3 regions of the Enterobacter sp. JBIWA008 genome follow, and region 3 is predicted to be linked to each of the others. Evidence: predicted binding sites of a transcription regulator. Region 3 holds the regulator's gene; each other region holds the start of a gene.
What was found. Region 3 encodes sigma-54, which starts transcription at its own class of promoters, with help from an activator protein. Its sites were predicted from a motif close to GTTGGCACANNTTTCGCTNT; they were not measured.

Region 1 (5,442 bases), 1.6 Mb from region 3:
CGCACTACATGGCGCGTATGCAGACGCTGCGGCTTGATGGTTTCCTGCTGCGTCCGCTGCTGAGCCTTTTCTCGGCGCTGGTGCTTTGCGGGCTGCTGATGCTCTTTGGGCTGAGCTCAAACGGTACGATCGAAGTGGGCGTGCTGTACGCCTTTATCAGCTATCTCGGGCGTCTTAACGAGCCGCTGATCGAGCTTACCACCCAGCAATCGATGCTGCAGCAGGCGGTTGTCGCCGGTGAGCGCGTGTTTGAGCTGATGGACAGGCCGCGCCAGGCCTACGGCAATGACGAGCGACCTCTGCAAAGCGGGACTATCGCCTTTGATAACGTCTCGTTTGCCTATCGCGAAGACCGGCTGGTGCTGCAGGACATCACGCTTGACGTTCCGTCGCGCGGTTTCGTGGCGCTGGTGGGGCATACCGGCAGCGGTAAGAGCACGCTTGCCAGCCTGTTGATGGGCTATTACCCGGTCACGCACGGCGAAATCCGCCTCGACGGGCGCCCGCTCGCGTCTCTCAGCCACACCGTGTTGCGTAAAGGCGTCGCGATGGTGCAGCAGGATCCGGTCGTGCTGGCCGATACCTTCTACGCCAACGTGACCCTGGGGCGAGACTACTCCCAGGAGCAGGTCTGGGACGTGCTGGAAAAAGTGCAGCTGGCAGAGCTGGCGCGCGGGTTTAGCGATGGGATCAATACCAAACTGGGCGAGCAGGGTAACAATCTCTCCGTCGGGCAAAAGCAGCTCCTGGCGCTGGCACGCGTCCTGATTGAAACGCCGCAGATACTGATTCTGGATGAAGCCACGGCCAGTATTGACTCCGGCACCGAGCAGGCCATCCAGCAGGCGCTGGCCGCGGTCCGCGACCATACGACGCTGGTGGTGATTGCCCACCGTCTTTCCACTATAGTCGATGCCGATACCATTCTGGTGCTACATCGCGGACAGGCCGTTGAACGCGGTACGCACCGTGAACTGCTGGAAGCAAAAGGGCGCTACTGGCAGATGTACCAGCTGCAGCTGGCGGGCGAAGAGCTGGCGGCTAGCGCGCGTGATGAAGAGTCGCTTAGCGCCTGATGCACTAAAATGAGGCGACGCGCTAACGGTCATTCCTGTTGGTGCAAAACTGAAACGCACCCTGCACCGGCATGGTGCGTTTTTTTTCACCTACGCGTTGAACAGAACCGCGTAACGCTCATCGCACCGTTGTTCCCCCTCGTTTTCATTTCTGGCACACCCCTTGCAATACCTTCTGCGTAAGCTACGGCCATTACCGAATTCTGACTGGAGGGGATCTATGAAGCTGGTTACGGTTGTAATCAAACCATTCAAACTCGAAGACGTGCGTGAAGCGTTGTCTTCTATGGGTATTCAGGGACTGACTGTCACCGAAGTGAAAGGCTTTGGTCGTCAGAAGGGTCATGCCGAGCTTTATCGCGGGGCGGAATACAGCGTTAACTTCCTGCCAAAAGTAAAAATTGATGTCGCGATTGCTGACGATCAGCTTGATGAAGTCATTGATGTCATTAGCAAAGCGGCCTATACCGGCAAAATTGGCGACGGCAAAATTTTCGTTGCCGAACTGCAGCGCGTCATTCGCATTCGTACCGGCGAATCTGACGAAGCGGCTCTGTAAGTAACTCCTGGCACACAGTGATAGGGATCGAGAAAATGAAGATAGCAACACTCAAAACGGGTCTGGGTTCGCTGGCACTGCTGCCGGGCCTGGCGCTGGCTGCTACCCCTGCGGTGGTCGACAAAGCCGACAACGCCTTTATGATGATCAGCACCGCGCTGGTGCTGTTCATGTCAATTCCGGGCATTGCGCTGTTCTACGGCGGCCTGATCCGTGGCAAAAACGTTCTCTCCATGCTGACGCAGGTTGCCGTGACGTTTGCACTGGTCTGCGTGCTGTGGGTGGTTTACGGTTACTCGCTGGCGTTCGGCACGGGCAACGCGTTCTTTGGTAACTTCGACTGGGTGATGCTGAAAAATATTGAGCTGACCGCGCTGATGGGCAGCTTCTATCAGTACATCCACGTTGCGTTCCAGGGCTCCTTCGCCTGTATTACCGTCGGGCTTATTGTGGGCGCGCTCGCCGAGCGTATTCGTTTCTCTGCCGTCCTGATCTTCGTGGTGGTTTGGCTGACGCTCTCCTATGTGCCGATTGCGCACATGGTCTGGGGGGGCGGTCTGCTGGCAACGCATGGTGCGCTGGACTTTGCGGGCGGTACCGTTGTACACATCAACGCCGCGGTAGCGGGTCTGGTGGGTGCCTACCTGATTGGCAAACGCGTGGGCTTCGGTAAAGAAGCGTTCAAACCGCACAACCTGCCGATGGTGTTTACCGGTACGGCTATCCTCTACTTTGGCTGGTTTGGCTTCAACGCCGGCTCGGCAAGTGCAGCAAACGAAATCGCCGCGCTGGCCTTCGTGAACACCGTTGTGGCCACGGCGGGGGCAATCCTCTCCTGGGTGTTTGGCGAGTGGGCGGTACGCGGTAAACCTTCTCTGCTGGGTGCCTGTTCGGGTGCCATTGCCGGTCTGGTTGGCATTACGCCAGCATGTGGTTATGTCGGTGTAGGCGGTGCGCTGCTGGTCGGCCTGGTGTCCGGTCTGGCGGGTCTGTGGGGCGTGACCGCACTGAAACGTCTGCTGCGCGTTGACGACCCATGCGATGTGTTTGGTGTTCACGGCGTGTGCGGCATCGTTGGTTGTATCATGACCGGTATCTTTGCCGCGAAATCGCTCGGTGGCGTGGGCTACGCAGAAGGCGTCACCATGGTTCATCAGGTGCTGGTACAGCTGGAAAGTATTGCTATCACCGTTGTCTGGTCTGCCGTTGTCGCTTTCATTGGCTATAAGCTGGCGGATATGACGGTTGGCCTGCGCGTACCGGAAGAGCAGGAGCGTGAAGGTCTGGACGTCAACAGCCACGGCGAGAATGCGTATAACGCCTGATAAACAGCAAAACGGCAACCAAAGGTTGCCGTTTTTAATGTGTATTCCCTCTCCCTGTGGGAGAGGGGCAGGGTGAGGGCATCAGGCCGTACACAATCACCCGCGATTACGCATCACCCCTTCCTGTACGGTAGAAGCCACCAGCACGCCATCCTGAGTATAAAACTCCCCGCGCACAAACCCGCGTGCACTCGACGCTGACGTACTCTCCACGCTGTAAAGCAGCCACTCATTCATGTTGAATGGACGGTGGAACCACATGGAGTGATCGATCGTCGCGACTTGCATCCCTTTTTCCAGGAAACCAACGCCGTGCGGCTGCAGCGCCACCGGCAGGAAGTTGAAATCTGACGCATAGCCCAGCAGATACTGATGCACGCGGAAATCTTCCGGCACGCTCCCGTTGGCACGGATCCAGACCTGGCGTTTTGGCTCGGCGGTATGGCCTTTCATGGGGTTGTGGAACTCAACCGGGCGGATCTCCAGCGGCTTATCGCAGAGAAACTTCTCTTTGACCTGCGGCGGAAGCAGATGCGCCAGCGCGCGGGCAATATCCGTCTCTGATTTTAAAGAGTCGGGTGACGGAGCCGGGGGCATCACTTTTTGATGCTCGTAGCCGGGTTCCGGCGCCTGGAAAGAGGCGGTCATGTAAAAGATCGGCTTGCCGTTCTGAATGGCCGCGACGCGGCGTGCGCTGAAACTGTTGCCGTCTCGCAGGACTTCAACGTCATAAACAATCGGTTTTGCGCTATCGCCAGGGCGTAAGAAGTAGCTGTGGAACGAATGCACCAGACGGTCTGCCGGGACAGTCTCCTTTGCTGCGTACAGTGCCTGTCCGACGACTTGCCCCCCGAAGACCTGGCGTAAGCCGAGATCTTCGCTCTGTCCGCGAAAGAGTCCTTCCTCAATTTTTTCCAGATTCAGTAATGTCAGCAGATTGTTCAGTGCCTGACTCATAGTTGTCCTCAATAAACGCCGTAGCGAAAGATAGGCAGAGTATAACGCAGAAATGAAAGTGGTCCGATGGGTAGAATAATCTGAATATCGGCACGTTTTCAGGCATAAATCGGTGATCTGTGCCACACTTGAATGCGTTATGTGATTGAAACGACATCGGATGGGATCGATCCCGCTGGTGCATTGATAAGGAGACTTCAATGAAACTCGTGCCCATGCTAAGTGGTGTAGCTATTGCGGTGGCGTTGTCCGCCTGTGCCGGTAAGAGCGCCCAGGTGCCGGTTCCAGCTGCAGATCCGAACGGGATAAATGCCCTTTCACAGCAATCCATTCAGCAGCCTAATGTGTCCGGTACCATCTGGATTAAACAGAGAGTCGCTCTGCCACCGGACGCAGTATTAACGGTAACGCTGTCTGATGCTTCCCTGGCCGACGCGCCGTCGAAAGTCGTGGCTCAGCGCGCCGTTCGTACCGAAGGCAAGCAGGCGCCGTTTAGCTTCGTATTGCCGTATAACCCTTCGGACGTTCAGCCTAACGCCCGTATTCTGCTGAGCGCAGCGGTAACCATCAACGGTAAGCTGGTCTTTATCACCGATACGGTCCAGGAAGCAATCAACAACGGTGGGACAAAAATCGACCTGAACCTGGTGCCGGTGCAGCAGACCGAAGTGCCGGTCGCACCGCAGACCAATCAGCCGTCTCTGCCAACCCCACCGACTCAGATGTAATTTCTGCATTACCCCTCTCCTCCGGGAGAGGGGTCAGTATACCCAGCGAAATTTCTGCAAATCGATTTGACCCGACCCTGACACCTGCACCCCTTCTGAAAGTAACGCCTGACGCTGACGCTGGAGATCCGGCCCGGTTAGAGAAATGGCGCCATGACGATTCACCACCCGATGCCAGGGCAACGTGCTTCCTTCCGGCAACCGTTTCAGGACGCCGCCAACCTGTCGCGCCGCGCGCGGAGAACCGGCCAGACGCGCGACATCACCATAGGTGGTGACATAGCCTTCCGGGATTGAGGCAACGATTTGCCATACGCGCTGTGGAAAGGAGTCGTGCTCGTCCATACTTTCACCTGTGGGGAGTTTCTGGAACGCTATGATAAACGAAGATCTTCATGATTGCTGCGCCTGTTTGCGCAAGAAACCAGCATCCGGTTCCTGGTCGCTTGCAATTGGGCTTTAGCACAGGGATAATGCGCCAGCGCGTTGGTTATCAACGCTCTCAATGGGGGCTCTGTTGGTTCTCCCGCAACGCTACTCTGTTCACCAGGTCAGGTCCGGAAGGAAGCAGCCAGGGCAGACGACGTGTGTGCCGGGATGTAGCTGGCAGGGCCCCCACCCATTTATGCTCTCATAAGATCTTCCAGCTTCACCTCTCCACTTAAACCGCTATCCCACAATAATATTGTGCCTATATCGTGTAATATATATTTCATTGTATTGAAATATTATTGTCATAAACCTGTAATAATAGACTGTCATTTTATAATTGGATGTTTATTTACTACGATAACTTA
Region 2 (5,442 bases), 460 kb from region 3:
ACCCCCAATTTCCGGGCACGATCATACAAAACTCATCGGAACAGTAAAGCGCAAAATAACGGCAATTTGCGCTCAATTAATAACCTTTACACAGCGGAGTACGATCACTCCATTCCCAGCTCTTTAAGCTTGCGCGTCAGGGTATTACGTCCCCATCCCAGCAGGCGAGCGGCTTCCTGCTTATGACCCTGCGTATGACGAAGCGCGGTAGTTAACAGCGTACGCTCCATCTCCGGCTGAGCTTCAGACAGCAGGTTTTGATGACCGGAACGCAGCGCGCGGTCGGCCCACTGCGCCAGCAGCGTCGCCCAGCTGTCCGGCAGCGCGTGCCCGGTACTGCTTTCAGGCGCGGTTGCTTCAAACAGCTCGGCCGGTAAATCCTGAATCAGCACTTCCTGCCCGGCGGCCATTACGGTTAACCAGCGGCAGGTGTTTTCCAGCTGGCGCACGTTGCCCGGCCACGCCAGACGCGTCAGAGCGGCATCGGTTTCCGGGTGAAGCTGCTTGGCTTCCACACCCAGCTCGCGAGCGGCCACCTGCAGGAAATGGCGCGCCAGGCGAGGGATATCTTCACGGCGTTCACGCAGCGGCGGCAGATGAACGCGGATGACGTTCAGACGGTGGAATAAATCCTCACGGAATTTTCCCTCCTGCACGCGTTGCTCCAGGTTCTGGTGGGTCGCGGCGATAATGCGCACGTCCACCTTCACCGGCGCATAGCCGCCCACGCGATAAAACTGTCCGTCGGCCAGCACGCGCAGCAGGCGGGTCTGGACATCCAGCGGCATATCGCCGATTTCATCCAGGAACAGCGTGCCGCCGTCAGCCTGTTCGAACCGCCCCTGGCGAATGGTATTGGCGCCGGTAAATGCCCCTTTTTCATGGCCGAACAGTTCAGACTCAATCAAATCCTTCGGGATCGCCGCCATATTCAGGGCGATGAACGGCGCTTTCGCGCGCGGGCTGTGGCGGTGCAAGGCATGCGCCACAAGCTCTTTACCGGTTCCCGATTCACCGTTAATCAATACGCTGATGGACGAGCGGGACAAACGACCGATAATGCGAAACACGTCCTGCATCGCCGGCGCTTCACCGATGATGTCTGTCGTTGGCCCAAAATCGGGCGCGTGGCGCGGCTGTTGCTGCTCCTGATAATGGCTGATCGCGCGCTCAACCAGCGCCACCGCTTCGTCGATATCAAAGGGTTTGGGCAGGTAATCGAACGCCCCTTGCTGATAGGCGCTCACTGCGGCATCCAGATCGGAGTGCGCGGTCATTATGATGACCGGAAGCATAGGGTGGCGTTGTTTGATCTGCTTTAACAGCGCCAGCCCGTCCATGCCCGGCATACGAATATCCGACAGCAGAACATCTGGCGTTTTGGTGGTGAGTGCGTCAAGCACTTCGCTGCCGCTCTCAAACGTCGTGCAGCTTAAGCCCACCCCTGTGAGCGCGCGTTCAAGCACCCAACGGATGGAGCTATCGTCATCGACTACCCAGACTATCCCTCGTTGCATAAACGTCACCTTTATTTTTTAATCGGCAGGAAAACCGAAAACTCGGTATGTCCCGGCCAACTGGTAAATTCAATTTTTCCGGAGTGTTGATCGATCAAACTTCGGGCAATGGATAAGCCCAGGCCGGTCCCGCCTTCGCGACCGCTTACCATCGGGTAGAACAGGGTATCCTGCAGATGCGATGGAATGCCGGGCCCGTTATCCTCAACGTCGATTCGGGCCGCCAGCCGGTAGCGCACGCCGTGTAAGGTGAGCTGGAAGGCGGTACGGGTGCGTAAAATAATCTCGCCCCCGTCGGGCCCCAGCGCCTGCAGGGCATTACGCACAATATTCAACAGAACCTGCTCAATCTGGTCCGGGTCATGGGCCAGTTCCGGCAGGCTTGGGTCGTAATCACGTACCAGCGTGACGTTCTCCGGCAGCTCCATTGAGACGAGCTTCACCACCCGCTCAGCCACTTTATGGATGCTTTCAGTGACGTGCATTCCCGGCTGCTGCGGACCGAGAAGACGGTCTACCAGGTTCCGCAGACGGTCCGCCTGCTCAATGATGACGTTGGTATACTCCGCCAGCGCGGGGTCGGGCAGCGCCTTGGTCAGAAGCTGCGCCGCGCCGCGTAACCCACCCAGCGGGTTTTTGATTTCATGCGCCAGACCGCGCACCAGATCCCGGGCGGCAATTTGCTGCGCATGCTGAAGCTGCTCCTGGCTCAGTCGACGCTGATTATCCATCGGCGCCATTTCCAGCAGGATCATCCCATCGGGAAGACGCTGCGCGGTAAGCGACAGAATGTGCGAGCGCCCGTCGATCACCAGCGTCACTTCGTTATCGGTAAACCCCTGGCCAGCCTGCAAACTTTCCTGCATCAGGCCAATATTCAGCGAAAAATAGCTCAGGAGTTCAGGAAGCGGGGTGCCGAACAGTTTACGTGCGCTTTGAGCGAGCAGCTGCTGCGCCGCCGGGTTGGCGTAATGAACGGCCAGCTCGTCATCGACCAGCAAAATGCTGTTAATCAAAGAATTGAGGATCTGCCCAGCATCGGGCAGCGTGCCAGTTGCCATTCAGCAGTCTCCTGGAGTCGTTTGCACTAATTTAGTGCAGTATAGCGTTTTCGGCGTAAAAAGCGCGTGAGATCAGGTTGTTGGTGGAGAAAAAAGCCCATCCGGAGATGGGCTAAAAGTTTCCACGGCAACTACCCCCGGCGCTTATCACGCCGGGTAAAACAACTTTAATTAAACGCTGTAGTACAGCTCGAACTCTACCGGGTGTGGCGTCATACGCACGCGGTCGTTCTCTTCCATACGCAGGGCGATGTAAGCATCGATAGCGTCGTCAGTGAATACGCCACCTGCAGTCAGGAACTCGCGGTCTGCGTCCAGCGCCTGCAGGGCTTCTTCCAGAGAACCAGCAACCTGTGGGATCTCTTTCGCTTCTTCTGGCGGCAGGTCGTACAGGTTTTTGTCCATCGCTTCGCCAGGGTGGATCTTGTTCTTGATACCGTCCAGACCGGCCATCAGCAGCGCTGCGAAGCACAGGTATGGGTTAGCCGCTGGGTCCGGGAAGCGCACTTCGATACGACGCGCTTTAGGAGAAGCCACCACCGGGATACGGATAGAAGCAGAACGGTTACGCGCAGAGTAGGCCAGCATCACTGGCGCTTCGTAGCCCGGGACCAGACGCTTGTAGGAGTTCGTGGTTGGGTTCGCCAGGGCGTTGATCGCTTTAGCGTGTTTGATTACACCGCCGATGTAATACAGCGCCTGCTCGGACAGACCGGCATATTTGTCGCCAGAGAACAGGTTAGTACCGTTCTTGGACAGAGACATGTGGCAGTGCATACCGGAACCGTTATCGCCAAACATTGGTTTTGGCATGAAGGTCGCGGTTTTACCGAAACGGTGCGCAACGTTGTGCACAACATATTTGTAGATCTGAATTTCGTCCGCTTTTTTGGTCATGGTGTTGAAGCGGGTTGCCACTTCGTTCTGACCAGCAGTCGCCACTTCGTGGTGGTGAGCTTCAACAACCAGGCCCATCTCTTCCATCACCAGACACATGGTGGAACGGATGTCCTGCGCAGAGTCGACCGGAGGAACCGGGAAGTAACCGCCTTTCACGCCAGGACGGTGACCTTTGTTACCACCTTCGTATTTGGTGGAGGAGTTCCATGCACCTTCGATGTCGTCGATAGCCACGTGGGAGCCAGAAATAGAGGCACCGAAACGGATGTCATCGAACAGGAAGAATTCTGGCTCTGGCCCGAACAGAACGGTGTCTGCGATGCCGGTAGAACGCAGGTACTCTTCAGCGCGTTTCGCGATAGAACGTGGGTCGCGGTCGTAGCCCTGCAGCGTGCCTGGCTCGAGGATGTCGCAACGGATGATCAGGGTTGGTTCTTCGAAGAACGGATCAATGACCGCAGTGGTCGCATCTGGCATCAGAACCATGTCGGATTCGTTAATGCCTTTCCAGCCACCAATGGAGGAGCCGTCAAACATTTTGCCTTCTTCAAAGAATTCGGCGTTCACCTGATGAGCAGGGATTGTGACGTGCTGTTCTTTACCTTTGGTATCGGTGAAGCGCAGATCAACAAACTTCACTTCATGTTCGTTCAGCATCGTCAAAACGTGTTCAGCGGACATACTTAACTCTCCAGATTGGTCATTGTCGTCGTGGTAACGAGGTCTTCAATTTCTGTTTGTACTGGCTGGTGCCATGTATTTTTTATAAAGCGAAATCTGTGCCAACTTTTAAAACACCCCAAAAAGGCGTTATCATGCGCACCATAGTGCAAAAGGGCTGCACCACGATGGATTTGTTGCACCAGTATAGTGCTTCAATGTGAACATTGAGCACCATATTGGTGCAATTTACGTTAAAGTGCCCTTTTACCGCTCCGTGAAAGCGATCACAAAGCATCTCTGCAATACTTGTTTGCGGGGGATGTTTGTGATCCTGTTTTGTAGTGCGATTAATCCGTGTACAATAACGCGCTATTTCTAAATGCCTGAGGCAAAGTTGTGATCGAAAATTTGCGTAACATCGCCATCATCGCGCACGTAGACCATGGTAAAACTACCCTGGTTGACAAGCTGCTGCAGCAATCCGGTACGTTTGATGCGCGTGCCGAAACCCAAGAACGCGTGATGGACTCCAACGATTTGGAGAAAGAGCGTGGGATTACCATCCTCGCTAAAAACACCGCGATTAAATGGAATGACTACCGTATCAACATCGTTGATACCCCAGGGCACGCCGACTTCGGTGGTGAAGTTGAACGTGTAATGTCCATGGTAGACTCCGTTCTGCTGGTCGTTGACGCAATGGATGGCCCAATGCCACAGACGCGCTTCGTGACCAAAAAAGCTTTTGCCCATGGTCTGAAGCCAATCGTTGTTATCAACAAAGTTGACCGCCCTGGCGCGCGTCCTGACTGGGTTGTTGACCAGGTCTTCGACCTGTTCGTTAACCTCGACGCGACCGACGAGCAGCTGGACTTCCCTATCGTTTACGCCTCTGCGCTGAACGGTATCGCTGGTCTGGACCACGAAGACATGGCTGAAGACATGACCCCGCTGTATCAGGCGATTGTTGACCGAGTTCCTGCGCCAAACGTCGATCTCGACGGCACCCTGCAGATGCAGATCTCTCAGCTCGACTACAACAACTACGTTGGCGTAATCGGCATTGGTCGTATCAAGCGCGGTAAAGTGAAGCCTAACCAGCAGGTTACTATCATCGATAGCGAAGGCAAAACCCGTAACGGTAAAGTCGGTAAAGTACTGACCCACCTGGGTCTTGAGCGTATCGAGAGTGACGTTGCGGAAGCGGGCGACATCATCGCTATCACCGGTCTGGGTGAACTGAACATCTCCGACACCATTTGCGATCCGCAGAACGTCGAAGCGCTGCCAGCTCTGTCCGT
Region 3 (5,442 bases):
GGGTACGTAGCATTTCCGCCAGCTCGTGAACGGACATCTCAGAGGTATCGACAATCAGGTCGGCACGAGAACGCAGCGGCTCCAGCAGATCGCTCTCTTCATCGATAGCACTCTCCAGAGAGAGGTTCTTACTGGAAAGCGGGTGCAAACGACGGGTATCGCTGTAGCGGCGGATCAGGGTATTACGGTCTGCATCGAGGAACAGCAGCTGAGGCGAGAACGCGTCAGGCAGGTTGCTCATGGCCTGTTCGAAGATCTCTGGCGATTCCGGCATGTTACGGACGTCGATACTGACGGCGGCAGAGGTTTGTCTCTCTGCAAGCGTGCGGGCCAGGTCAGGCAATAACACGACCGGCAGGTTATCGACGCAATAAAAACCCATGTCTTCCAGCGCGCGCAGAGCAACGGATTTCCCCGACCCTGAACGGCCACTGACAATCATCAGCACCATGTTCCGTTTCTCCTCAGGACAACAGATGTGAAGGCCATCTCCTGGTTATGCATCATCCTGATTGCCTTCTGCTTCAGTGATAATTTGATAGAGCTCTTCATCACTTTGGGCCGAGCGCAGTCGACGGCAAATAGTTTTATCGGCCAGACGTTTTGCGACCAGCGACAGCGTATGCAGATGGGTTTTCGTCTGATCGGCAGGTACCAGCAGCGCGAAGAGGAGATCGACGGGCTGGTTATCAATGGCATCAAAAGCGATGGGTGTTTCAAGCTGCACAAACACACCCACGGCACGCAGGGTATCCTCTTCCAGTTTGCCGTGCGGGATCGCGATGCCGTTGCCGATACCGGTACTGCCCATTTTTTCACGGGTCAGAATCGCTTCGAACACCACCTGCGGCGGCAGACCCAGCTGTTTTGCAGCCAGTTCACTGATGATCTCCAGCGCACGTTTTTTGCTCTGGCAGTGAACCGCACTGCGGGTACATTCCTGGTTAAGGACATTGCTCAGTTGAAGAGCGGAATCGTTGTTCATCATAATTTCACCTAAGCGCTAACTGTACAAATGGCCTGTTGTGTTTCACAACAGGCCTTCCTGCACCCGTTAACTGCCCGGACAATTAGTGTTGTTTCAGTTTATCTTTATGTTTATTGAGCTGTCGTGCAAGCTTATCAATTAAGCCGTCGATAGCCGCGTACATGTCTTGCCCTTCCGCACTGGCATGCAGTTCACCCCCGTTAACATGCAGGGTGGCATCCGAGATATGAGTCACTTTCTCCACTTTCAACACAATATAGACCTGATTGATCCTTTCGAAATACTGCTCGAGTTTTGCAAACTTCGCGTTCACGAAGTCGCGTAAAGCCTCAGTAATTTCGACGTTTTGTCCAGTGATGTTGAGCTGCATAGTGTCTTCCTTATCGGTTGTGTCAGACCAGCTGTTTACGCTGGTTGGACGGCGGAATGGATAAAGACTCTCGATACTTCGCAACAGTACGTCGTGCCACCATAATACCCTGATCGGACAGCATGGTGGTTAACTTACTGTCGCTTAGTGGCTTCGCGGGGTTCTCCGCGGCGATCAACTTCTTCACCAGGGCACGAATGGCCGTTGACGACGCTTCACCGCCGCCCTCGGTATTCACATGGCTGGAGAAAAAATACTTAAGCTCAAAAATACCGCGTGGACTGTGCAGATACTTCTGCGTGGTGACACGGGAAATGGTTGATTCATGCATTTCGACGGCCTGGGCGATATCCGCCAGCACCATCGGTTTCATATACTCTTCGCCCTGCTCAAAGAAAGCCTGCTGCTGTTCGACAATACAGCGGCTGACGCGTAGCAGCGTATCATTTCGGCTCTCCAGACTTTTGATCAGCCATCGCGCTTCCTGAAGATTGCTACGAATATATTGATTGTCGGAGTCGTTACGCGCGCTGGTGCACATGGAGGCATACTGCTGATTGATTTGCAGGCGAGGGATGCTGTCTGAGTTCAGTTCAACGACCCAGCGGTCATTATGTTTTCTGACCAGTACGTCCGGAATGACGTATTCGGGCTCGCTGGTCTGGATCGACTGTCCCGGGCGCGGATCGAGCGACTGGATCAGATTCACCGCTTCTTTCAGCACCTCTTCTTTCAGGCGCGTGACGCGCATCAGGGAGCGGAAATCGTGGTTGGCCAACAGATCCAGATGATCGCTGATGATTAAGCGCGCCTCGTCGAGCCATGGCGTCTCTTTGCTGAATTGAGAAAGCTGGATCAGCAGGCAGTCACGCAGATCTTTTGCGGCCACGCCTATCGGATCGAAACGCTGGATGCGCTTCAGTACGGCTTCAACTTCCTCAAGCTCAATCTCGTCGTCGCCCATGCTTTCCAGAATATCGTCCAGCGTGACGGTCAAATAGCCGGTGTCGTCAACGGCATCGACAATTGACGTGGCAATCGCGCGGTCGGTATCGGAGAAGGGAGTCAGCTCCACCTGCCACATCAGGTAATCCTGCAGCGACTGGGTGGTTTCGCCCTGATAGACCGGTAGCTCATCATCCTGGTAGTCTGCACGCGTACCGGAAGGGGTTCCGGCGGTGTAAATTTCATCCCAGCTTGCATCCAGCGGTAGCTCGTCGGGCATCTCTTTTTGTTCGAGTGCATCCGCGGTGTCGAGCGCTTCTGTATCCTGAGATTGCTGGGTATCTACCTCGTCATGAAGATCGGTTTGTTCCAGCAGGGGGTTGCTGTCCAGCGCCTGCTGGAGCTCCTGCTGAAGTTCTAACGTGGACAGTTGCAACAGGCGAATTGCCTGCTGTAGCTGCGGCGTCATCGCCAGTTGTTGGCTGAGCCTTAATTGCAAACCTTGCTTCATGTTCAGAGCATTTTTCTCCGGTTCGGCGTTACGTTACCTCTACCCTATCAGAGTCGGAAGTCTTCCCCAAGATAGACGCGCTTAACATGATCGTCTTCGAGGATCTGCTGCGGCGTACCGTGGGCGATCAGATTGCCCTGGCTCACAATATACGCGCGTTCACATACGGCCAGCGTTTCACGGACGTTATGGTCGGTGATCAGTACGCCAAGACCGCTGTCACGCAGGTGCTCAATGATACGTTTAATGTCGATAACCGAGATCGGGTCAACGCCAGCAAACGGTTCATCCAGAAGGATAAATTTCGGGTTTGCGGCCAGCGCACGCGCAATCTCAACGCGACGGCGTTCACCCCCGGAGAGTGCCTGACCAAGGCTGTCGCGCAGATGCTCAATGTGGAACTCTTCCATCAGCTCGTTGGCACGATCCTGACGCTGTTCGCTGGTCAGATCGTTACGAATTTGCAGGACCGCCATCAGGTTGTCGTAAACGCTGAGACGACGGAAAATGGAGGCTTCCTGCGGCAGATAGCCGATCCCGCGACGCGCGCGCGCGTGCAGAGGCAGAAGGCTAATATCTTCATCATCAATGATAATGTTGCCGGCATCGCGCGGCACAATGCCAACGACCATGTAGAAGGTGGTGGTTTTACCCGCACCGTTAGGGCCAAGCAGCCCTACAATTTCGCCGGAGTTGACGGTCAGACTGACATCTTCTACGACACGGCGGCCCTTATAGGCCTTAGCGAGATTCTTTGCAGTTAATGTTGCCATAACGAATTAGTTACTCTTCTTCTGTGCCGGGGCCTGGCCTTTGCCTTTGTCCTGCAGCTGCGACGGAACCAGTACGGTCGTGACGCGTTTGCCTTTCTCGCTGGAGGCCTGCATTTTTTGCTCTTTCACCAGATAGGTAATCTGGTCGCCGGTAATGTTGCTATCCAACTGTTCCAGATACGCGTTTCCGGTCAGGATGACCAGGTCCTTCGCCAGCTCATAATGCATGTGCGTGGCGCGGCCTTTCACCGGCTTGCCGTTGTCCTGCATTTGATAGAAGGTCGCCGGATTACCATAGCCATCGATAATCTCTTTGCCCTGCTCGCCACCCGGACGGGTCACGACCACTTTGTCGGCGTTAATTTTGATGGTGCCCTGGGTCATGACGACGTTACCCGTGAAGGTGACGACGTTGCCCTGCATATCGAGAGACTGGGTATCGGACTCGATATGGATCGGTTGGTCGGTATCGCCCGTTACAGCAAGCGCGGGGAGACTGGTCGCCAGCATCGCGCTGGCGATAATTACTTTAAGGCTGAGTTTGTTTGTTTTGAATTTCATAGGAGGTTCTAACCTTTTCAATCAGCTCGGCGTTCTTGCTGCGTAAGTTCCCGCGCATTCTCAAACCGCTGGAATTAAATGTTGTGCCATACAGTGTGACCAGATCCTGCGAGGTCACGTCCTGGGTTACCAGGTTAATCTGGGCATTATCCGTCGTAATTTTTCGCAGTTGCGAGTCAGCGGTCAGGGCGTTGACTTCAACATGGCCATACAGATAAAGCATACGGTCATTTGTCAGTTTTGCCCGATCTGACTTAATTGACCACGTCGGCACTTTATCCTTATCAAATGTGGTCATGACAGGCTGGGTAAACCACGAAATACCATCATCTGAAAAATATTCAACATGCTGAGCAATCAGGCGATAGTTCAGCGCACCTTCCGGGCTGTAGACCACAGTCTCGCTGTGATCGCTTTTATAGGTTGGATCGTTATTGTTGACCACTTCCGTTTGCGTATCGTCGCGATCGGCAAGGTTCACGCCAATCAAGACCAGTGCGACAAGCGACAGCAAAATGATAATCCAGCGTCTGGTTTTACTCATATCGATTGCCCTTTGGCCTCATCTAGCATGCCCTGCGCCAGCAGAAGCAGATCGCAGACTTCACGTACGGCACCACGGCCCCCGTTGATATGGGTAACGTAGTCAGCGCGCGGGATCAGCAGCGGATGCGCATCGGCAACGGCAATGCTTAGCCCGACTTGAGCCATCACGTGCCAGTCAATCAGATCGTCCCCGACGTAGGCCACGTTTTCAGGTGCGATAGCCAGTTTACCCAGTAAATCATTAAACGCCGCCATCTTATCGGATTGACCCTGATACAGATGGGTAATTCCTAAGGTTTCACAGCGGTCTTCTACCAGTTTAGCTTTTCGTCCGGTGATGATAGCCACCTCGATACCTGAAGTGAGCGCACAGCGGATACCATAGCCGTCGCGAACGTTAAACGCTTTCAGCTCTTCACCATTATTGCCCATGTAAATCAGGCCATCGGAGAGTACTCCATCCACATCCAGGATGAGCAGACGAATGTTTTCCGCCTTTGCCATCATCTGGGTACTGACCGGACCATAACAGGTTGCAAGGGATGCACCCGCATTACTCATTGTCTTATCCTTCATTACACTACGCCTGCGCGCAGCAGATCATGCATATGTACCACACCCAGCAACTGGTCGCCATCGGCAACCATAACGGAGGTGATATGGCGGGACTGCATCAGGTTCAATACATCCACGGCCAGCGTACCCGGACGCACGCGGATGCCGCCCGGCGTCATCACATCGGCAATGC

Region 1: glnK (P-II family nitrogen regulator) is a predicted target of sigma-54. The motif match lies at 1,227-1,246, and genes of this name have one in related genera.
Region 2: glnA (glutamate--ammonia ligase) is a predicted target of sigma-54. The motif match lies at 4,246-4,265, and genes of this name have one in related genera.

What each region holds. Positions count from the first base shown of each region.
Region 1 is NZ_CP074149.1:1,111,119-1,116,560, forward strand. It holds gene KGP24_RS05390 (SmdB family multidrug efflux ABC transporter permease/ATP-binding protein) at 1-1,076, shown strand, start outside; gene glnK (P-II family nitrogen regulator) at 1,297-1,635, shown strand; gene amtB (ammonium transporter AmtB) at 1,671-2,960, shown strand; gene tesB (acyl-CoA thioesterase II) at 3,057-3,917, opposite strand; gene KGP24_RS05410 (YbaY family lipoprotein) at 4,118-4,645, shown strand; partial or broken gene KGP24_RS05415 (MGMT family protein) at 4,679-5,076, opposite strand; RNA gene ffs (signal recognition particle sRNA small type) at 5,161-5,257, shown strand.
Region 2 is NZ_CP074149.1:4,752,670-4,758,111, reverse strand. It holds gene glnG (nitrogen regulation protein NR(I)) at 105-1,517, opposite strand; gene glnL (nitrogen regulation protein NR(II)) at 1,529-2,578, opposite strand; gene glnA (glutamate--ammonia ligase) at 2,750-4,159, opposite strand; gene typA (ribosome-dependent GTPase TypA) at 4,538-5,442, shown strand, end outside.
Region 3 is NZ_CP074149.1:4,295,256-4,300,697, reverse strand. It holds gene rapZ (RNase adapter RapZ) at 1-451, opposite strand, end outside; gene ptsN (PTS IIA-like nitrogen regulatory protein PtsN) at 497-988, opposite strand; gene hpf (ribosome hibernation promoting factor) at 1,071-1,358, opposite strand; gene rpoN (RNA polymerase factor sigma-54) at 1,381-2,814, opposite strand; gene lptB (LPS export ABC transporter ATP-binding protein) at 2,862-3,587, opposite strand; gene lptA (lipopolysaccharide ABC transporter substrate-binding protein LptA) at 3,594-4,148, opposite strand; gene lptC (LPS export ABC transporter periplasmic protein LptC) at 4,117-4,692, opposite strand; gene kdsC (3-deoxy-manno-octulosonate-8-phosphatase KdsC) at 4,689-5,255, opposite strand; gene kdsD (arabinose-5-phosphate isomerase KdsD) at 5,270-5,442, opposite strand, start outside.